Noviherbaspirillum saxi: one gene and its partner. Each later gene encodes a partner of the first gene's protein in a complex. Links are inferred from orthologs where the notes say so. Each region holds a gene or a part of one and is shown on either strand. Other genes may lie near its edges. The genes, in order: hfq and D3871_RS16650.

Evidence for each region.
Region 2: the proteins of hfq (region 1) and D3871_RS16650 are in contact, whole or in part, in a crystal structure (PDB 3VU3), measured with the Escherichia coli proteins. The link is inferred for Noviherbaspirillum saxi from one-to-one orthologs.

The regions. Positions count from the first base shown.
Region 1 is NZ_QYUO01000001.1:2,043,933-2,051,555, reverse strand. What follows is about bases 2,346-5,150. They hold hfq (RNA chaperone Hfq), read left to right. Parts: upstream 2,346-3,532; coding sequence 3,533-3,769; downstream 3,770-5,150. Other genes in these bases: hflK (FtsH protease activity modulator HflK), read left to right, coding at 5,093-5,150; hflX (GTPase HflX), read left to right, coding at 3,797-4,957; der (ribosome biogenesis GTPase Der), read left to right, coding at 2,346-3,401. Outside these bases: hisS (histidine--tRNA ligase), read left to right, coding at 1-208; D3871_RS09530 (YfgM family protein), read left to right, coding at 220-867; outer membrane protein assembly factor BamB, read left to right, coding at 903-2,051; more of der, read left to right, coding at 2,058-2,345; more of hflK, read left to right, coding at 5,151-6,388; protease modulator HflC, read left to right, coding at 6,388-7,290; D3871_RS09495 (ATP phosphoribosyltransferase regulatory subunit), read left to right, coding at 7,497-7,623. UniProt on the Escherichia coli protein: RNA chaperone that binds small regulatory RNA (sRNAs) and mRNAs to facilitate mRNA translational regulation in response to envelope stress, environmental stress and changes in metabolite concentrations.
Region 2 is NZ_QYUO01000002.1:162,103-169,813, reverse strand. What follows is about bases 2,536-5,428. They hold D3871_RS16650 (catalase), read right to left. Parts: upstream 5,098-5,428; coding sequence 2,974-5,097; downstream 2,536-2,973. Other genes in these bases: D3871_RS16645 (intradiol ring-cleavage dioxygenase), read right to left, coding at 5,163-5,428; D3871_RS16655 (pyridoxal phosphate-dependent decarboxylase family protein), read right to left, coding at 2,536-2,809. Outside these bases: pyk (pyruvate kinase), read left to right, coding at 1-1,300; more of D3871_RS16655, read right to left, coding at 1,442-2,535; more of D3871_RS16645, read right to left, coding at 5,429-5,894; D3871_RS16635 (bacteriohemerythrin), read right to left, coding at 6,347-6,799; D3871_RS16630 (alpha/beta fold hydrolase), read right to left, coding at 6,811-7,680.

The DNA of each region.
Region 1 (7,623 bases):
GCGTGCCGATGCCAGTGGAGCCGGCTTCGCCGTCATCATCGGCGAAGACGAAGTTGCCAAAGGCGTTGCGGCTGTCAAAAACCTGCGCGCGGAAGATGTCGACAACAACCAGGTTACCGTCCCGCTGGAGTCGGTTGCCGCGCATGTCCTCGACCAGATCGTTTGCGGCGATGAATGCGACGATCCCACCCACCACCACCTTCACTGATTAGAAACATCATGGCATACGATCTCGAAGAACAAGAACAGCTGGCCTCCCTGAAGTCGTGGTGGAAGCAGTACGGCAACCTCATCACCTGGGTGCTGATCATCGCACTTGCAGCTTACGCCGGCTGGACCGGTTGGAAGACCTACCAACGCAACCAGGCCGCACAGGCTGCGCTGCTGTACGAAGAGTTGCAGAAGGGCGTGACTGCAAAGGATAACGCCAGGGTGCAACGCGCCGCCGCGGATGTCACCTCCAAGTTCGGCAAGACACTGTACGCACAGATGGGGGCACTTGCTGCCGCCAAGAGCGCGTTTGACAACGGCGACCTGAAAACGGCCAAAACCCAGCTGCAATGGGTGATCGACAATGGCGCCAGCGACGAGTACAAGGCGATCGCCAAGCTTCGCCTGGCAGGTGTGCTGCTCGATGAAAAGGCTTTTGATGAAGGACTCAAGGTACTGTCGGGTGATTTTCCCGAGCAGTTTGCCGGCGCGGTTGCGGATCGCAAGGGCGATATTCTAACCGCACAGTCCAAGATCGAAGACGCCAAGGCGGCTTACAAGACGGCTCTGGAAAAAACCGGTGAACAAAACCCGGCACGCCAGTTGATCCAGCTGAAGCTCGATGCAATCGGCGGTTCTGCAAAAGCCGCAGCATAAGTCACGCAGCATAAGTCAAATAACAAGGGGAAAGAATGCGTATTGCCGTCAAACTCACCTCAGTAGGGATGGTCGCCGTTCTGGCTGGTTGTTCATCGCTCAATCCTTTCGCCAGCAAGCCCGCGCCGCGCAATCCGCCGGCTGCGCTGGAAGAGTTCAAGCAGACTTTACCGGTCCGTACCGCATGGTCGACATCGATCGGCAGCGCCGCCAATTTTGTCTTTACGCCGGCGGTTACTGCAGACAGCGTGTTCGTTGCGGCTGCGGATGGCACGTTGTCGCGCATCGACGCTGCCAGCGGCCGTGCCGATTGGCGCATCAACGTTGGCACACCTTTGACGGCTGGAGTCGGCAGCGATGGGACGACTGTTGCTGTGGGCGCCGACAAAGGTATGCTGATGGCCTTCAGCGGCGACGGCAAGTTGCGCTGGAAGGCACAGGCATCGAGTGAAATCCTGTCTGCGCCTGCGGTCGGACAGGGCCTTGTCGTCGTTCGCAGCGTGGACAATCGCATTGCCGCCTTTGACGCGGAAACCGGAAGCCGGCGCTGGGTCGCCCAACGGCCGTCACCTTCGCTGACTTTGCGCACTGCGCCTGGCATCACGATTGCCGGGCCGAATGCATACGTTGCGCTCCCGGGCGGCCGACTGTTGGCGCTCGCCCTTACCAACGGCGGTGCGCGCTGGGAAGTGGCGGTCGGCGATCCCCGTGGGACCACGGAACTGGAACGTATTGCGGATTTGTCCGGCTCTCCCATCGCTGCGGGGCGTGATGTGTGTGCGGTCGCCTATCAAGGGCGGGTCGCATGCTTCGATGCGACCAACGGCGCACCGCGTTGGGGCAAGGAATTGTCCAGCGATGTAGGTCTCGGTGTAGACGAGCGTTTTGTATTCGCGGCCGACGAGCGCGGGGCCGTCACTGCGTTGACGCGTGAATCCGGCTCGGGAGCATGGCGCAATACCAAACTTGCCAATCGTCGACTTTCCGCTCCGGTACCTCTGGGACCCGCCGTTGCGGTTGGTGACGGTCAGGGATATATCCATTTTCTATCGCGTGATGACGGCTCTCTGGTCGCACGCGTAAGCACGGACGGCAGTCCGGTTACCGGCACCGCGCCGGTAACCGGAAATCGTGCGGTTTTTCAAACACAAGCAGGAACAGTGGTTGCACTTGCAACCGAGTAAAAACAAATGAAGCCGGTAATTGCATTAGTCGGCCGACCTAACGTCGGCAAATCCACATTGTTCAACCGGCTGACCCGGTCGCGCGATGCCCTGGTCGCAGACCTTCCTGGACTTACCCGTGACCGCCATTATGGCGAGGGCAGGGTAGGTGAACGTCCTTTCCTCGTGATCGATACCGGTGGTTTCGAGCCGGTAGCCAAGGAAGGCATCATGTACGAGATGGCCAAGCAGACAAAGCAGGCCGTCGCCGAAGCTGATGTCGTGGTGTTTATCGTCGACGGGCGGCAGGGACTGACCCCGCACGACAAGACCATCACCGATTTTTTGCGCAAGGCCGGCCGTCAGGTCATGCTGGTCGTGAACAAGGCCGAGGGGATGAAGTACACCTCGGTCACTGCCGATTTCTATGAGCTCGGGCTGGGTGACCCATACGTCATTTCCGCCGCTCATGGCGACGGCGTGGTCGACCTCGTTAATGAGTCGCTGGATATCGCATTTGCCCAGCGTGCGCCGGAACCCGAAACCGAAGCCGCAGCAGGTCGTGGTGTCAAGATTGCCATTGTCGGTCGTCCGAATGTCGGAAAGTCAACCCTGGTAAATACCTTGCTCGGCGAAGACCGTGTCATTGCATTCGACATGCCCGGTACGACGCGCGATTCGATCGAAATTCCTTTCGAACGTGAAGGCAAACATTACACCCTGATCGATACCGCTGGTATCCGCCGGCGTGGCAAGGTGTTCGAAGCGATCGAAAAATTCTCGGTAGTCAAAACCCTGCAATCGATTTCGGAAGCCAATGTCGTACTGCTTCTGCTTGATGCGCAGCAAGATATCTCCGAACAGGACGCACATATCGCCGGTTTTGTCCTGGAGTCAGGCCGCGCTTTGGTGGTCGGGGTCAACAAATGGGACGGGTTGGACGCGGATAAAAGAGATGCGATCAAGATGGACATGGAACGCAAGCTGAGTTTTCTCTTTTTCGCCAAGTTCCATTTCATCTCGGCGCTGAAAGGCAGTGGCATCGGCCCACTGATGAAATCCATCGATTCCGCCTATGCCGCAGCGATGGCGAAGCTGTCAACCCCGCGCCTGACACGTGCGCTGATCGAGGCCGTCGAACACCAGCAGCCGCGACGCAAGGGCTCGATCCGACCCAAGCTGCGATATGCGCACCAGGGTGGGCAGAACCCGCCTATCGTGGTTATCCACGGTAATGCGCTGGACGCTATCGACGATAGCTATAAGCGTTATCTGGAGAAACACTTCCGCGAAACTTTTTCACTGGTAGGCACTCCATTACGTATCGAACTGCGTTCTAGCAAGAATCCGTTTGCCAGGGATGAAAAATAGCGCTTGTCTTTGTGTCATGCTTGGCAAACTGCGCGGAAATCGATTACAGTCGTAAATACATTATCAGAGAGGCACTTGAAAATTCTCAGGTCGCCTCCAACTCCACATCACAACAACATCACGGAGCTGTCATGAGCAACAAAGGGCAACTGTTACAAGACCCCTTCCTCAACGCCTTACGCAAAGAGCACGTTCCCGTCTCGATTTATCTCGTGAACGGCATCAAGCTCCAAGGTCATATCGAATCGTTTGACCAATACGTCGTACTGCTCCGCAATACCGTTACGCAGATGGTTTACAAGCATGCCATTTCCACCGTGGTACCGGCGCGAGCAGTGAATATCAATGTTGAATCTGACGCGGAATAAGAGATCACTACTTCGTCCACATCCCTCATGCGCGCTGCATTAGTCGGCGTCGATTTCGGCAAAGGAGACTTTGCCGCAAGCCTGGAAGAGCTCTCGTTACTGTCAAAGTCCGCAGGAGCAGACCCAGTTGCAACCATCACCGGAAAACGCTCCAGTCCCGACGCGGCTCTGTTTGTCGGGTCTGGCAAGGCAGACGAAATCGCCAATGCCGTGGTTTGCGACAAGCTTGACCTGGTGATATTCAACCATGCGCTTTCACCAGCGCAGCAACGTAATCTCGAACGCCATCTCAAGGTTCGTGTCATTGACCGTACGAGTCTCATTCTCGACATATTCGCCCAGCGCGCGCAAAGCCACGAAGGTAAGGTTCAGGTGGAACTCGCGCAGCTCCAGCACCTTGCAACCCGGCTGATTCGCGGATGGACTCACTTGGAACGCCAAAAGGGTGGTATCGGTTTGCGCGGACCCGGCGAAACCCAGCTTGAAACAGACCGCCGCTTGCTCGGCGACCGGGTCAAGGCATTGCGTACCCGCCTGGACAAGCTGCATCGTCAACGCCAGACGCAGAGGCGTGCGCGCGGCCGTAACAATACTTTCTCGATATCACTCGTCGGTTATACCAATGCCGGCAAGTCCACGCTCTTCAATGCATTGACCAAGGCGCAGGCTTACGCGGCAAATCAACTGTTTGCAACGCTCGATACGACATCCCGCCGCATCTATCTAGGTGAAGCTGGAAATGTCGTGATTTCAGATACTGTCGGATTCATCCGCGAGTTGCCTCACCAACTGGTTGCGTCGTTTCGGGCCACGCTGGAAGAAACCGTTCACGCCGATCTGCTCCTGCATGTAGTGGATGGCGCCAGTCCGGTACGGATGGAACAGATTGAAGAGGTCAATAATGTTCTTGCCGAAATCGGCGCTGACCATATTCCGCAGATTCTGGTCTGGAACAAGATTGACGTCGCTGGCCTGGAGCCGGCTTTAGAGCGTGATGAATATGATAAAATCCGCCGTGTTTTCATAAGCGCCCAGACCGGCACAGGCCTTGATTTGCTACGCGAGGCAGTAACCGAGTTTGCGAAGGAAGATGCGGTTGCCCAAATTGACCGTCTGCCGGTATCGGATAAACGCGAAGAACCAAGTCCCGTTCCGTTTGCAGGCGTCACCAGCGCGGGCAGGCCGTAGCCAGACTCCATGCAGCGAGCGAGAGAGAGTTGCGTTGTTCAAAGCAAGGCAGTGGACCACCATGCTCGATGCTGTGCAAATTGATAATCACCCTCTAACATTGCAAATTATTAACATAAGCCGGATAGCGAGAGAATGCCTGTTCCTCTAATTAAAAAAATCGGCCTCAAATTTTCATTGAACGACCCGCGCTGGGGACGTGGTTCCCAGGACAATGGACAAAATCAAAATCAGGATGGCAAGCGCCCGAATGATGGCCCCCCCGACCTTGACCAATTATGGCGGGAGTTCAATCAGCGTCTCAATCGATTGTTCGGTAATCGGGGAGGAGGGCGCGGTGATGGTGGATTCACCCCCGACATGAAGGGCGCCGGTATCGGCTTTGGCCTGATCGCGGCGATTATTGCTTTTCTATGGCTGATAAGCGGCTTCTTCATTGTGCAGGAAGGGCAAACCGCTGTCGTCATGACATTCGGAAAATATGACCACATGACGCCGGCTGGTTTCAATTGGCGCTGGCCGGCTCCCATTCAAAGCCACGAAATTGTCAATGTTTCACAGGTGCGAACTGTGGAGGTCGGCTATCGATCCAGCGTAAAGAACAAGCAGGCCAAGGAATCGCTGATGCTGACTGACGATGAAAACATCATCGATATCCAGTTTGCGGTCCAGTACAAATTGAAGAATGCTTCAGAATGGATCTTCAATAACCGTGACCAGGAAGAAATGGTGCGTCAGGTTGCGGAAACCGCGATTCGTGAAATCGTCGGGCGCAGCAAGATGGATTTCGTCCTATACGAAGGTCGCGAAAAAGTCGCTTTCGACGTAAGCCAAGTCATGCAGCAAATCGTCGATCGTTACAAGGCGGGTGTGCAGATCACCAACGTTACCATGCAGGGTGTGCAGCCGCCGGAGCAGGTCCAGGCCGCATTTGACGATGCGGTCAAGGCGGGCCAGGATCGCGAACGCCAGAAAAACGAAGGCCAGGCGTACGCCAATGACGTCATTCCTCGCGCACGTGGCGCAGCGTCCCGCCTGCTTCAGGAATCGGAGGCATATCGTTCCCGCGTGGTTGCCAATGCCCAGGGCGATGCCGAGCGTTTCAAGCAAGTGCTGGTCGAGTATCAGAAGGCGCCTGCAGTGACGCGCGATCGTCTCTACATCGAAACTATGCAACAGATTTTTTCCAACACTACCAAGGTCATGGTTGACAGCCGGAGCGGCAATAATTTGCTATATCTGCCGCTGGACAAATTGATCGCGCAGACTGCGACTGATCCGTCGCTTGCCAAGCCGGGTAGCGGGACGCAAAGTCAACAGTCTTCCGGAACTTCCTCGGCAACCGAGCCGCTACAATCGATGGACATGCAAAGACAGAAGGAATCGCGCAGCCGTGACGGCCGTGATTCCCGCGAGCGGGAGACAAGATAATGAGTCGTCTCGTCTCTTATTCGATCGCTGCGCTGATCATCTTGTCGGCGCTGATGTCGACACTCTTCGTTGTTGACCAGCGGCAGTATGCTATCGTCTTCGCGCTGGGTGAAGTCAAGAAGGTTATCAGCGAGCCGGGATTGCATTTCAAACTGCCACCCCCGTTTCAGAACGTCGTATTCCTCGACAAGCGGATACTGACGCTCGACACGCCTGAAGCCGACCGCTTCATTACGGCCGAAAAGAAAAATATTCTTGTCGATGCCTATATCAAATGGCGCATTGTCGATCCGCGCTTGTATTTTGTGAGCTTTACCGGCGATGAACGGCGTGCACAGGACCGCATGTCACAAATTATCAAGGCTGCCTTGAACGAGGAAATAACCAAGCGCACGGTGCGCGAGGTGATTTCTGGCGAACGGGGCAAGGTAATGAGTTCCATCCAGAAAAAAGTCACTGACGAAGCCAAACAGATTGGTGTCGAAATTGTCGATGTCCGACTCAAGCGGGTGGATTACGTCGAGCAAATCAATGCCTCGGTGTATGACCGTATGAAGGCCGAACGTGTACGTGTCGCAAATGAATTGCGTTCGACCGGCGCTGCTGAGTCGGAAAAGATTCGCGCGGATGCTGACCGTCAGCGTACAGTCATTCTTGCGGAAGCTTATCGCGATGCCGAAAGCGTCCGCGGTGATGGTGATGCCAAGGCCACGCAGATCTACGGGCAGGCATTCGGGCAGAATCCGGAGTTTTACAAGTTCTACCGTAGCCTTGAAGCATATCGTGCAAGCTTCAAGAGTCGCAGTGACATGATGGTGCTCGACCCCAACTCGGAGTTCTTCAAATACTTCAGGAACACGGGGCCGGCGTCAACGGCGGCACCAGCACCAGTCAAGAAATAGCAGGAAAATACACGCCCGGCTTGCTGAAACATGGGAATGATACCTTGCAGAAAGGTATCATTCCCTTCCTCTTTGCTGTGCAGAGGAAACATCTTGTCAATAACTTCGCTTGAACGGCGATCTGTTTGACAGATTGATTTCTCGCGCATGCTTGCTATGCCAAAGCGGACCCATATTTATTTTTAGAACGTAGTTTCATTCCCGTCATGCCAAATTGGCTCCTTCCCGAAAATATCGCCGACGTTTTGCCGTCGGAAGCGCGCAAGATCGAAGAGTTGCGTCGTACGCTGCTTGATAATTTCCGCTCGTATGGCTACGAACTGGTCATGCCGC
Region 2 (7,711 bases), on another replicon or contig:
CTTGGACCACAGTGCACGCTACGACATCGTGCGCGAAGTCGAACGCAAGGTGGGACGGCCTATCGCGATCTTGGCGGACCTGCAGGGCCCCAAACTGCGCATCGGCCAGTTCGCCGAAGGCAAGGTCACGCTCGCCGCGGGCGCGGAATTCATACTCGACCGCAATCCCGATCCTGGCACGGCTGCACGGGTTTGCCTGCCGCATCCGGAATTGTTTGCGGTGATCGGCGCGGGCCAGGCACTGCTGATCGACGATGGAAAACTGCGACTGGAAGTCATAGAAAGCAATGGCGACTGTATCCGCACGAAGGTTGTCGCCGGCGGCGTCGTATCCGACCGCAAGGGCGTCAATGTGCCGGATGTCGTCCTGCCGATTCCCGCGTTGACCGAAAAGGACAGGCGCGACCTGGAGTTTGCGCTGGCGCTGGGCGTGGACTGGATCGCCTTGTCTTTCGTGCAGCGTCCGGAAGACTTGCTGGAAGCACGGGAACTGATCAAGGGCCGCGCCGGGCTGCTCGCCAAGCTGGAAAAACCCGCCGCGCTCGACCGGCTCGACGACATCGTGGGCGTATCGGATGCGGTGATGGTGGCGCGCGGCGATCTCGGTGTCGAATTGCCACCCGAGCGCGTGCCCGGCGTGCAAAAGCGCATCCTGCGTGCCTGCAGCAGACAGGGCAAGCCTGTGGTCATTGCGACGCAGATGCTGGAATCGATGATATCGGCGCAGGTGCCGACCAGGGCTGAAGCATCCGATGTCGCCAGCGCGATCTATGACGGCGCCGATGCGGTCATGCTGTCGGCCGAATCGGCCAGCGGCGCCTATCCGGTCGAAGCGGTGGCAATGATGGACCGGATCATTTCGGAAGTCGAGCGCGATCCCTTGTACCGCAGCGTGATCGATGCCCAGCGTGGCGATCCCTTGCCGACGCGCGGCGATGCGATTTGCGCGGCACTGCGCAGCGTCACGCAGATTCTTGGCGCCCGCGTCACGATTACCTACACCACGTCGGGTCATACCAGCCTGCGTGCCGCGCGCGAGCGGCCGGCCGCACCGATCCTCAGCATCACGCCGCATCTGTCGACCGCGCGCAAGCTGGCGCTGGCGTGGGGCGTGCATACCACCGTCAGCCCGGATGTGCGCAGTGTGGATGAAATGGTGTCGGCGGCCTGTCGCACGGCGTTGCGGGAGGGATTTGCACAGCCCGGTGATCAGGTGGCGATTGCTGCGGGTATGCCGTTTGCCGAGTCGGGAACGACCAATCTGTTGAGGATTGCCGAGGTGTGGGCGCAACCGGCGTAATGCGTGATCAAGCGATAAGGTCGGTTAGGTCATTGGGAATTTTTGTGAGGCTGTACCATTGCCCGGCCTTAGGCACCGCGCAGGAATAACTTGCACGTTTTTTCTGGCCGTAGCTCGCTACGGCCAGAAAAAACGTGCGATTTATTTCTTGACAGGCCCTTTGTACTTCGCGGCTATACGCAAGATCGCTTCGATACTCCGTTCCACGTCCGCGTCAGTCGTGGCCCAGCATACGACACTGATCCGCATCGCCGTATGGCCCTGCCACAGGGTACTTCCACACCAGCACGTCCCGTCGGCTTGAATGTCGTCGATCACGCGCTTCGTTATTTCGGGCGTACCGAACGAGACTAAAACCTGATTGAGCACAACCTCATTCAACACGTGATATCCCGCAGACGTCAGTGCCTCGGCAAAACGGCGAGCATAACGACACGTGCGTTCAATCAGATCGGACAACCCTATACGCCCCAATGAGCGTAAGGCGGCCCAAACCTCGACCCCGCGCGCGCGTCTCGAGAGTTCAGGGGTGTAGTCTGCAGGATTACGATATTCACTCACCGTCGGGAGGTAATCGGCAGTAATCGCCATGGCAGCTCGTAATGCATCCGGGTCGCGAACAAACGCCACACCGCTGTCGTACGGTACATTCAGCCACTTATGCGCATCGGTCGCCCAGGAGTCAGCGCCTTCGATACCCTCGACAAGATAGGCACGTGACGGGGCGGCTGCAGCCCACAGCCCAAATGCTCCATCAACATGCACCCATGCACCTACATCATGTGCGCGTTCGCAGATCTGCTGAAACGGATCGAATGCGCCCGTGTTAACGTTTCCCGCCTGCACACAGACAATTGTGGAACCAGTCATAGGAGGCAATGCATCAAGGCGCATGCAGCCTTGACTATCGACTGGCACTGTCACGACGCGACTACGCCCCAGGCCCAGCATGCCTAAGGCCTTCAACACTGTTGGATGGACTTCTGCACCGACGATGACCGTAATGGGTGGAGCGCCGAACAATCCATCGGCTTCCACATTCCAGCCAGCTTTTGCCAGAGCAGCATGCCGTGCCGCAGCGAGTGCAGTGAAATTCGCGACGGTCGCACCCGTAACAAATGCACCACCACTTTCAGGCGGCAATTTCAGGACGTCGAGGAGCCATCCGAGTGCGATTTGCTCAAGCGCCGCAGTGGCCGGAGTCACATTGTAGAGGCCGCTATTTTGATCCCAGGCAGTTATTAGCCAGCTGGCGGCTAATGCCGCAGGAAGCGAACCGCCGATGACAAAGCCGAAGAAGCGCGGCCCTGCCATCGCCATTGTCGCCGGTGAGCCAAGTTCATCCAGTTGCTGCAAGATGGATTCCGGGCTGGTGGGTTCATTTGAAAGTGGTATATCAAGCGAGGCAAGGCGAGCAACTGCATCTATGCTTGGAGCAACACTCCGAGTCCCCAAATCTTCGAGATAACAAATTGCCCGTTCAGCAGTCGTCGATAATAATTCTCTCATGCCAGTCCTCGTTTGATGCGCATCTATCAGGCTAAGGCACCGCGCAGGAATAAGTTGCACAACTTATTCCTGCGCGGTGCCTAAAGCCAACCGGAGACGAAATCCTGACATCGTCGTCGCACGGAGACTCTGATTTGCGTTTCTACATAACCTCGGTCGATCAACTACGCCAGAATGCGCACCGATTCTTCGCGCTCCCATTGCCGTGTCTTGGCCGCCGCGATGAAGCCTTTCATGTCCTTCGCATCGAGCACACCTTTGTCTTTCTCGATGTTCGCTTGTTCGAGCAGTGACCGGCCGCCCTGATCCGCCGCGATCGCCTTCAGGTGGCCGAACGCGTGACGCACGAAATCGATAGCCGCGGATTCCTTGCTCAGTAGCTTGACTCCTTCATCGGACAAGACAACGGCAATCGCGTCGAACATCACCGAAGGCGTGCCCGCCAGTTGTCCGTCGGCTTCCATCATCGTGCCGTCGGCAAGCTTCGCGCCGCCCACCTTGGGAGCGACGACCTTGACCTTCGCGCCGGCCTCAGCTGCGACTTTGATGATGTCGCTGACGATGGCGCCGTCCGAACCGTCCGCAATCAGAATACCGATTGCGCGTCCTTCTAGCGTGTCCTTCATCCTGCCGATGATTTGCAGCGCCGGCGATTGATCGAAGTCCTGCACCGGCGCTGCGGCCTCTGCGGGTTTCGGCAAGGTGCCGAGACCAAGGCCATCGGCTACGCGCTGGGCCAGTTCTTCTTCAATGTGGCGCAGATGTGCAACCATCGCCTGCCGCACATGCAGATGATCGACTTTCGACAGCTCAAACACCAGCGCAGACGCGATATGTGCCTGCTCGTACTTGCTCTGGCTGCGATAGAACTGACGCGCCTGGCTGTAATGGTCGGCAAAGCTCTCCGCGCGAATGCGGCCTTTTTCGCCGCTTTCGCTGACGCGTGCGCTAGGGAAACCCCTGTCCGGCGTTTCTCGCGGGGCGGTTTCCGACAACGAATTCGGCTCATATGCGACCCTGCCTTTCGGCTGCGTCATTTGCATCTTGCCGTCGCGCTGAAGGTTGGCGAAGGGGCACTTTGGCGCATTGACCGGAATCTGGTTGAAATTCGGCGATCCGAGCCGCAGCAATTGCGTATCCAGGTATGAGAACAGGCGGCCCTGTAGCAGCGGATCGTTGGAGAAGTCGATGCCGGGAACGATGTTGGCGGGACAGTAGGCGACCTGTTCGGTTTCCGCGAAGAAGTTGTCCGGCCACCGGTCCAGCACCATGCGGCCGATTACTTGTAAGGGCACCAGTTCTTCCGGGATCAGCTTGGTCGCATCCAGATGATCGAATGGAAATTTATCCGCCTGCTCCTGCGTGAATAGCTGGACCGCAAACTCCCACTCGGGGAAATCACCTGCTTCGATCGCCTCGAACATGTCGCGGCGGTGGAAGTCCGGATCGGCGCCGGCAATCTTCACTGCCTCATCCCAAATGGTCGATTGCAGGCCCAGCTTCGGCCGCCAATGGAATTTGACGAAGGTTGAGTCGCCCGCTTTGTTCAGGAGACGGAAGCTATGGACGCCGAAGCCTTCGATCATGCGCAGCGAGCGCGGGATCGTGCGGTCGGACATGATCCACATCACCATATGCATGGATTCCGGCGTCAGCGAAATGAAATCCCAGAAGGTGTCATGCGCCGTTGCGCTTTGTGGAAAGCCACGGTCCGGTTCCATCTTGACCGAATGGACGACGTCGGGGAACTTGATCGCGTCCTGGATGAAGAACACCGGGATGTTGTTGCTGACCAGGTCCCAGTTGCCTTCCTTGGTGTAGAACTTGACCGCGAAGCCGCGCACGTCTCGCGGCGTGTCGACCGAACCTGCGCCGCCGGCGACCGTCGAAAAACGCGTAAACACCGGTGTCTTTTCACCGACCTCGGTGAGGATTTTTGCTGTCGTATATTGCGCTAGCGACTTGGTCAACTCGAAGTGGCCATGCACCGCAGTGCCGCGCGCATGCACGATGCGTTCAGGGATGCGCTCGTGATCGAAATGCGTGATCTTTTCACGCAGAATGAAATCTTCCAGCAGACTGGGGCCACGCGGATTGGCGCGCAACGAGTTCTGGTTGTCGGCAATCGGGATGCCTTGGTTCGTGGTCAGTGCGGGATGCTGCCCGGTGGCGACCTGGTGCAACTCGCCGCCGTTGCCTCGATGGACATCTGCACCTGGATTTGCACCGCGCGGCGTGGAATTCTTTTTCTGCTTTCCTGCATTGCCGGTCTTCTTTTCTTTGCTCATGATCGATGTCCTTTGTACGTTGGCGGATTAGGGCCTGTTAACAATTTCGGACGCATGCGGCGCACTCAAGCCGTCTGCACGCCGATGTCGAAGCTTCCCGCATACCCCGGACCGTTTTCAAGCAGTGGCAGAATCAGTTGCCGGCCACCGCGCCGGAACAAGCCATCCGTGTCATTGGTCTGGCGGCGTCGGCCGTTGCGCGCGTAGGGCGCTTGCGCCAACACGCGGTCGGTGATCGCGTCGTCGAAGTACAGTTGCGACGTGAATTCGTAGGGGCGGCTCGACGTGGGTGACGTGGGTTGTATACGCACCTTGAAATGGATGTGCACCGTTCGACCGGGATACCATCCGGGATAAATGGTAAGGAAGCGCACTACACCACCGTCGTCGGTGATTTGATAACCGCGCAGAAATTTTTTTCCGCTTGTGTCGAAGCGAGGATCGGTTACGTCCGAATAAACGCCATCGGCATCGCAATGCCAGACGTCCACCATCGCGCCGGAAACGGGAGTACATCCGGTACCGCGAACAGCCAGCACGCGCAAGGTCAGCGCGAGCGGAACGCCGGCGCGTACTGTCCCGCCCGCAGGATCGGTGCGTATGTCGGAACGGTTGAGCCGGTCATCAACAAAGTACGGTCCTTCTGTTTGTTCCGGAGTGAGAATGCATGCGGGGCGTCGCGACTGACGCGCGTCGCTTTGCGCTGTTGCCCGGCTGACGAGCATCGCCGCGCCAAGCATCATGATCGCCTTGCGCCGGCTCACTTGAAGCGTCGGCCGCTTATCGTCCTTTTCCATAGTGCAGGCTGTAATCACACATCAGATAGGGAAGTAGAAATCTGCCTCGGCGATTGCATCTTTGATGCTGCAATTCCACGCAACGCCAGCTCGACGCCGAATGTCGCATAAACCTGAACCAATGACTGATGGCATTGGTCGGTGCATAGGGCGTGCCGTTTTCCTGTCTCCCGCGCGCGCTCAATACCGACGTCGATATGACACTTGCGATGCTGCCGGAAACCGCGCCGTCGCGAAACACCTGTCTCCAATTATTCATACTCTTTCCAGAAGATATCGTTGTAACTGCACCCCGCGCATCATTAATGAGTCGTAATAGCGTCTTCATTGGGACGCTGAAAAGCAGGCGTGGTTCCCGATGCAAATGTAGAATAAAGGAGGCGGAATTGGTCGTGCTGCTGACCGGAGCGAATGGCTTTATGTGAAGACCTCGATCTGAGCGCTTGCGCTTTTTAGCGGGATACGATGTTACTGTTGATCGAGCGGCGAAAAACGACTGGTTTTGCTCCCAGACGGCGCTTACACATCCAGTGCGCCAGCGCCGAGTCGAGATGGGTAGCATGGCTCGGGAACCAGTCAGCTAGCGCCTGTACCAAGGCACGGCATATCCGGGTATTGCCTTGAGCAAGCAACTCTTGCACCTCATGCACCGACTTAAGCACGGCATCATGCTGCTCAATGTGGCAGTCACGCGGCGGGAACTCGCTTTCGCGCATCCAAGCGTTTTCCTCGCCGAAATGTGCCTGAAGATGTCCTTCCATGGCGCTAAGCAATTCGTGCAGTTCATCATCTCGAGCCCCCTGTAGGCGAGCGACCAACTGGACGAATTCTTCATGGATCTGATCCATCGGTGCGTAGCCCAGCATGTGGGCATCGCTCCAGTTCAGTGGTCGGTTTTCATCCATGATGCTTTACCTTAATGTGATAGGAAATCCAGCACCATGCGGTTGAAGGTGTCCGCATGCTCCCACTGAGCCCAATGGCCGCAGCGGTTGAAGATGTGCATCTGAGCGTTCGGGATGCCCCAGATCAGGCGCAAGCCCACATCCATGGGCACGAAGCGGTCATCGCGTCCCCAGATGACGAGCGTGGGTGCGGCGACCTCGCCCAAGCGGTGCCCCAGGTCGGGGAACTGCTTGGGATTGGCCTCAGAGCTCTTGACGAAATTTTCCAGGTGGTCACGCCGCGCCAGCATGTTATCCAGGCGCGCCTGGAATAACTCCTCGGTCAGATGGCTTGCGTCGTACACGAACACATTCATCATGCGTTTGAGGTTCTCGATAGTCGGGTTACGGTAAAGCGCACCGATCAGCTTGATGCCCTCAGTCGGCATGGGCACGAACTGGCTCGGGCCGCCCGTGCCACCGCCCATCAGCACTAACTTGCCCACCCGCGTGGGGTTGGACAACGCAAAGGCCACGGTGCTGTGTGCACCCATCGAATTGCCGATGATGTGAGCCTTTTCCAGTCCAATGGCATCCATCAAACCCTTGAGCGCGCGCGCGTTGAGGTCCGAGCGCGAGCCGGTGTTTACGATAGGGTCGCTCTTGCTCCAGCCCGGGCAGTCCAGCAGGATGACGCGGTAGCCGGCGCTTACCAGCGGCTCGATGTTGCGATTGAAGTTGGCCCAGCCGCTGGCACCCGGTCCGGAGCCGTGCAGCATGACGACGGTCTCGGCACCCTGGCCTACGTCGTTGTAATGCAGTTGGAGCTTGAGGTCGCCGTCCTGGATGCGAACGAACTTGCTGGTTGCGGCTTCGGTCAGCGCAATGGTATTTGCAGACATAGTCATTTCCTTCTTCGTTGGGCGGTACTTT